DNA from 2 places in the Streptomyces sp. NPDC046122 genome. Region 1 is predicted to be linked to the other one. Evidence: riboswitches for the same ligand, from Rfam matches in the RefSeq annotation. Region 1 holds a riboswitch; the other holds the start of a gene.
What was found. A riboswitch is a leader RNA that binds a small molecule or an ion and turns the genes downstream of it on or off. The one in region 1 is predicted to bind glycine.
Positions count from the first base shown of each region.

Region 2: it holds a riboswitch for glycine, as region 1 does, so the genes downstream of both, gcvT (glycine cleavage system aminomethyltransferase GcvT) here and gcvP (aminomethyl-transferring glycine dehydrogenase) in region 1, are expected to answer to the same signal.

Region 1 covers NZ_JBWKLQ010000003.1:9,817-13,212, forward strand. The annotation lists gene AC07FK_RS09285 (DNA polymerase IV) at 1-764, shown strand, start outside; gene AC07FK_RS09290 (PRC-barrel domain-containing protein) at 692-1,057, opposite strand; glycine riboswitch at 1,179-1,275, shown strand; gene gcvP (aminomethyl-transferring glycine dehydrogenase) at 1,512-3,396, shown strand, end outside.
Region 2 covers NZ_JBWKLQ010000001.1:270,268-273,663, reverse strand. The annotation lists gene gcvH (glycine cleavage system protein GcvH) at 1-85, opposite strand, end outside; gene gcvT (glycine cleavage system aminomethyltransferase GcvT) at 144-1,259, opposite strand; glycine riboswitch at 1,295-1,392, opposite strand; glycine riboswitch at 1,393-1,490, opposite strand; gene AC07FK_RS01175 (AAA family ATPase) at 1,650-2,360, shown strand; gene AC07FK_RS01170 (enhanced serine sensitivity protein SseB) at 2,418-3,191, shown strand; gene AC07FK_RS01165 (enhanced serine sensitivity protein SseB C-terminal domain-containing protein) at 3,377-3,396, shown strand, end outside.

The sequences.
Region 1 (3,396 bases):
TCCACCGGATGGCCGTCGGGCACGACGAGCGGCCCGTGGTGGCCGAGAGGGACGCGAAGTCGGTGTCGGTCGAGGACACCTTCGAGGTCGATCTGCACGACCGGGTCCGGGTCAGGAACGAGGTGGTGCGGCTGTCCGACCGGTGCGTCGAGCGACTGCGCGCGGCCGGGCGCTCGGGCAGGACCGTGGTCCTCAAGGTGCGCCGGTACGACTTCTCGACGCTGACGCGTTCCGAGACGCTGCGCGGGCCGACGGACGATCCGACGGTGGTGCGGGAGGCGGCGGGCAGACTCCTGGAGTCGGTGGACACCACTGGTGGGGTGCGGCTGCTGGGCGTGGGGGTCACCGGGCTCGCCGACTTCACCCAGGAGGACCTCTTCGCGCAGGCGGCGGGCGAGTCGGCGGAGGCGGCGGCCGAAGCGGGCGCGGCGAAGGCGCCCGCCGCGACGGCCCCCGGCGAAGAGCCGGCGGTTCCACCCGCGGAGGAGCCGCCCCGGCGGCGCTGGCTGGCGGGCCAGGACGTACGGCATACGGAGTACGGGGCGGGGTGGGTGCAGGGCAGCGGGGTGGGGCGGGTGACGGTGCGGTTCGAGGAGCCGACGTCGGCGCCGGGGCGGGTGCGGACCTTCGGGGTGGACGATCCGCACCTGGCCCCGTCGGACCCGCTGCCGCTCGTGCGGGCGGCGGGGGATCAGGAGGGGTCGTCGCCGGCCAGCCGCCCGAAGTCCCGGTCGGGGGCCGGGGAGGAGACGTCGAGCCCGTAGTGGTGGTAGAGCTGCAGCTCCTGAGCGGGGGAGAGGTGCCGGCCGACGCCGAAGTCGGGTGCTTCCTTGATCAGGGCGCGGTCGTACGGCACGCGGAGGGTGTCGTCGACGACCTTGCTGGGTTCCAGGGGGACGAAGGCGTCCCGGCTGAAGAGGCCGGTGCGTACGGCGGCCCATTCGGGTACGCCCGTGGCGTCGTCGAGGTACACCTCGTCCACCGTTCCGATCTTGTCGCCGTTGCGGTCGAACGCCTTGCGTCCGATCAGGCTGCGCGGATCGATGTCGGTCTGCACGGTCCCTCCAACTGCTGGCAGCTGCTCGTAGCCCCGTAATGCCTACGAAAGGGCACAACTGTGGACTCGGCCACTCGAGGGATCCTCGACGGGCCTCGCTGGTAGGCTGGCCAGTGGCTGCTGACCCCGTGCGGGAGAGTCTCCGGTGAACGTGCCGGAGGCGCCGAAGGAGCAAATCCTCCCCGGAATCTCTCAGGCCCCCGTACCGCACGGACGAGGTCACTCTGGAAAGCAGGGCGGGCGCCGTACGGGCATGTGCCGGGAACACGGCACAGCACCTGTCACGGATCCCTTCCTCACCGACGGTGAAAGCCGGAACGACCCTCGACGTCAGCGACGTCCGCACGGTCTTCCGGTGAAGCTCTCAGGTTGAGATGACAGAGGGGGAGGCCGTCCGGGTACCCGTGCCGTGGTGCCCCTCGCAGGTCGCGTCAGACCAGGAGGCCTTCCGCAGATGACCGCAAACCGCATTCCGCTCTCACAGCTCGAGCGTGGCATCCCCTTCGAGCAGCGCCACATCGGGCCCGATGCCGAGGCTCAGGCCAAGATGCTCGCCCAGGTCGGGTACGGCTCGCTCGACGAGCTGACCGCGGCCGCGGTGCCGGAGGTCATCAAGAGCGCCGAGGCGCTTGGGCTGCCCGACGCGCGCACCGAGGCCGAGGTACTGGCGGAGCTGCGCACGCTCGCAGACCGCAACCAGGTGCTCGCCCCGATGATCGGCCTCGGGTACTACGGCACCTTCACGCCGCCGGTGATCCTGCGCAACGTCATGGAGAACCCGGCCTGGTACACGGCGTACACGCCCTACCAGCCGGAGATCTCGCAGGGCCGTCTCGAAGCGCTGCTGAACTTCCAGACCATGGTCGCGGACCTGACCGGGCTGCCCACCTCGGGCGCGTCCCTGCTCGACGAGGGCACGGCCGCCGCCGAGGCGATGTCGCTCGCGCGCCGCGTCGGCAAGGTCAAGAACGGCGTCTTCCTGATCGACTCCGACACGCTGCCGCAGACGGTCGCCGTCATTCAGACGCGCGCCGAGCCGACCGGTGTCGAGGTCGTCGTCGCCGACCTGTCGGACGGCATCCCGGCCGAGGCCGCCGAGCGCGGCGTCTTCGGCGTGCTGCTCCAGTACCCGGGCGCCTCCGGCGCCGTACGCGACATCAAGCCCGTCATCGAGCAGGCGCACGAGCTGGGGGCGATCGTGACCGTCGCCGCCGACCTGCTGGCGCTGACCCTGCTGACCTCGCCCGGCGAGCTCGGCGCGGACATCGCGGTGGGCACCACGCAGCGCTTCGGCGTACCGATGGGCTTCGGCGGCCCCCACGCCGGGTTCATGGCCGTACGGGAGAAGTTCGCGCGCAGCCTGCCCGGGCGGCTCGTCGGCGTCTCCGTCGACGCCGACGGCAACAAGGCGTACCGGCTGGCGCTCCAGACGCGTGAGCAGCACATCCGCCGCGAGAAGGCCACCAGTAACATCTGCACCGCGCAGGTCCTGCTCGCGGTCATGGCCGGCATGTACGCCGTCTACCACGGCCCCGACGGCCTGCGCGGCATCGCGCGCCGCACCCACCGCTACGCGACGCTCCTCGCCGAGGGCCTGCGCGCCGGCGGCGTCGAGATCGTGCACGGCGCGTACTTCGACACGCTGACCGCGCGCGTCCCGGGCAGGGCGGCCGACGTCGTCGCCGCGGCCCGTGAGGGCGGGGTCAACCTGCACCTGGCCGACGCCGACCACGTCTCCATGGCTTGCGACGAGACGACGGGCCGCGCGCAGATCGCCGCGGTCTGGGCCGCCTTCGGCGTCGACGCCGACATCGAGGCGCTCGACGAGCGGGCGGCCGACACGCTGCCCGAGGGAATGCTGCGGAGCGACGCGGTGCTCACGCACCCCGTCTTCCACCAGCACCGCTCCGAGACCGCCATGCTGCGCTACCTGCGCAAGCTCGCCGACCGTGACTACGCGCTGGACCGGGGCATGATCCCGCTCGGTTCGTGCACGATGAAGCTGAACGCGACCACCGAGATGGAGCCGGTCACCTGGCCGGAGTTCGGCGCCGTCCACCCCTTCGCGCCCGTCGAGCAGGCCGAGGGCTACCTGACGCTGATCCACGAGCTGGAGGAGCGCCTCGCGGAGGTCACCGGCTACGACGCGGTGTCGATCCAGCCCAACGCCGGTTCGCAGGGCGAGCTCGCGGGCCTGCTGGCGGTACGGGCGTACCACCGCGCGAACGGCGACGACCAGCGCACGGTGTGCCTGATCCCGTCGTCCGCGCACGGCACGAACGCCGCGAGCGCGGTCATGGCCGGCATGAAGGTCGTCGTCGTCAAGACGCGCGAGGACG
Region 2 (3,396 bases), on a different contig from region 1:
TGATGCCGACCGTCGCCACGCCGTCCTCGGCGGTCGACAGCCACTCGTGCTCCTTGCTGTAACGCAGCTGCTGGGGGTTGCTCATGACCTGAATTCTCCTGTACGCGGGGGAGTGGTGGTGAACGGGGAGGTTGTGCGGGGGGTCACTTCTGGCGCTTGTAGAAGGGCAGGGCGACGACCTCGTACGGCTCATGCGTACCGCGGATGTCGACGCCGACACCGGAGGTGCCCGGCGCCGCGTGCGCGGCGTCGACGTACGCCATGGCGATCGGCCTGCCCAGCGTCGGGGACGGGGCGCCGGAGGTGACCTCGCCGATCACCTTGCCGTCGGCGACCACGGGGAAACCGGCGCGCGGGACGCGGCGGCCCTCGGCGACCAGGCCGACCAGCTTGCGCGGCGGGGCGGTCTCGGCGCGCTCGGCGGCGGCCTCCAGCGCGGCGCGGCCGACGAAGTCGCCCTCCTTCTCGAACTTCACGACCCGGCCGAGGCCCGCGTCGAACGGAGTCAGGGCAGTGGTCAGCTCGTGCCCGTACAGCGGCATGCCCGCCTCCAGGCGCAGCGTGTCGCGGCAGGAGAGACCGGCCGGGACGAGGCCGGCGTCCTTGCCCGCCTCGGTCAGCGCCTGCCACAGCGTCTCGGCGTGCCGCGGCTCCACGAACAGCTCGAAGCCGTCCTCGCCGGTGTAGCCGGTACGGGCGATGAGCGCCGGGACGCCCGCGACGGTGCCGGGCAGGCCGGCGTAGTACTTCAGCCCGTCGAGGTCGGCGTCGGTGACCGACTTCAGGATGCCGGGGGACTCGGGGCCCTGGACGGCGATCAGGGCGTAGGCGTCGCGGTCGTCCCGTACGACGGCGTCGAAGCCGGCGGCGCGCTCGGTGATCGCGTCGAGGACGACCTGGGCGTTGCCGGCGTTGGCGACGACCATGTACTCGGTCTCACCCAGCCGGTAGACGATCAGGTCGTCGACGATCCCGCCGTCCTCCTGGCAGATCATCGTGTAGCGGGCGCGGCCGAGGCCGACGGTGCCGATGTTGCCGACGAGGGCGTAGTCGAGCGCGTTCACGGCCTGCGGGCCGGAGACGGTGATCTCGCCCATGTGGGAGAGGTCGAAGAGGCCGGCCCGGGTGCGGACGGCGTTGTGCTCGTCGCGCTCGCTGGCGTACCGCAGCGGCATGTCCCAGCCCGCGAAGTCGGTCATGGTCGCACCCAGCGAACGATGAGTGGCGTCGAGGGCGGTGTGACGGGGGACATTGCTCATGTGCGGGGCTCCCAGGGCATGACAGGCGAGGACGATCCTCCCCATCTGTCATCGGAACCTGAGAGGTTCACCGGGAGTCCCGGCTTGCACCTTGGGTGGAGCCGCGACGAGGCGGCTCGCTTTTCAGATCTGCCTCGCCCGCGCGGTACGGGGCCTGAGAGATTCAAGGGAGGAACTTGCTCCTTCGGCGTCCCGGGCACACAGTGCCCCGGACTCTCCCGCGCGGATTCAAGCGGCCGGTATGCAGTTGGCGGGCACATCATTGCACGCGGGCGGCGGCCCGACAGCACCTGGGCGGATCTCGAAATGGACTTGTGGCGCATTACCTTTTCTTTACACTTTGTGGGCAAGGGTGGGAGAGGGTGGGGGACACCCGACAGGGGGAAGACGATGACGTTGCAGCAGCCCGGTGTGTACGCGACGACCGCGGGGACCGCGCACCGCGCGATGCCCGCCCAGCAGGGTGTGCCGGTGCGGGCCGCCCGCCGGCCCGCGCCCTTCGTGCGCGACCTGCGCGCGCGGGGGGGATGCGGCCCGCGGGCACTGTCCTTCGCGGCCGGTGACACGGTGGTGGTGTCGGGCCTGCCGGGCAGCGGCAAGAGCACCCTGATCCGGCGTACGGCGAGTACGGCGGCGCACCGGATCGACTCGCAGGACGCGCGCGAGCGCTGGGAGGCGCTGATGCCCCGCCTGCTGCCGTACGCGCTCTACCGGCCGTTGGTGCGCGCGGCGCACTACGCCGGCCTGTGGCGCGCGCTGCGCTCGGGCGAGGGCGTCGTGGTGCACGACTGCGGTACGCAGACGTGGGTGCGGCGCTGGCTGGCCGGCGACGCCCGCCGCCGGGGCGTCGCGCTGCACCTGGTGCTGCTCGACGTGACGGCGGACGTGGCGCGGGCCGGCCAGCAGGAGCGCGGCCGCGGGGTCTCCGGTTACGCCTTCGCCCGGCACCGGCGTGCGGTGGGCCGGCTGGTGCGGGACGCGGAGGCCGGCCGGCTGCCGGCGGGCTGCGCGTCGGCGGTCCTGCTGGACCGGGACGCGGCGGGCGCGCTGAAGGTGATCGATTTCCTCGCTCCGGCCGCCGGGGGCCCTTCCGGCGGCTGAGGCCCGGCCGCGGGGGAGCCCGGGGGAGGGTGTGCGCGTCGCGTTAAAGTTCGTGCCGTGGATTTCCCTGACTTCCCGGTAGCGGCCCACCCGCACGGCGGCAGCGGCTGGCCCGGCAACGAGCTCGAAGAGGTGCTGGGCGCCTCGCTCGGCAACCCCGCCGCGGGCGGCCGCATAGTCGAGGTGCTCGGTCGCAGCCAGGTGTGGGTGCCGCTGCCCTCCGGCGGCGGCCCCGACTCCCCGCATCTCGACCTGCCGACCGTGCTGATCCACGGCGAGGCGTACGTCCCCGTGTACAGCTCGGAGGAGCAGCTCCGCCACTGCGCCGGGCCGCACATGTCCTTCACCGTGGCGCCGGCCCGGGAATTCGCCCGCGGCCTGCCCCCGCAGCTCGGCATCGCGGTGAACCCGGACGGCGCGGTCGGCGTCCCGCTGCCGCCGGCCGCCGTCGCCGAGCTCTGCCGGGCCGGCCGTACGCCGCTGGACGGGCCGGCCAGTGGCGGCCGGGTCCGGCTCTTCGAGCCGGACTGGCAGGAGGAGCCGGTCGACTTCCTCTCCGCCGCCGCCGGGGAGTTCGAGGAGAGCGGTGTGGTGCTGAGCGCCCGCCGCGCCCTCGCCAGCGTCGAGGGCGGCCCCCCGGCGCTCTTCGTCGGCGTACAGCTGTCCGCCTGGGAGGGCGCCGACCGCAACGCCCCGATGGACGCGCTGGGCCGGGCGCTCGGCCGCGTCCAGGTGCCGTGGGAGGTCAACCTGGTCCTGCTGGACGTGGCCCAGGACCCGGTCGCCGGGTGGATGCTGGAGAAGGTCCGGCCCTTCTACACGCGCGCCTGACGCCCGCCTGCCGCCCCCGGCCGTCGCGCCCCGGCCTCCGTAGGGGCGCCCCGCTCGCGGCCGTCGCGCACCGCGCGCCGGGCCGCCGTCCGCGCACCGCCGCCCGACTCGTGCCCCGCGCCGGTGCTGCCGCTTAAGCTTGGCCGACAACCGACACGGTGGATCGAAGAGGGGCGGGACCCAGGGTGAGCGCGTCAGGCACTGC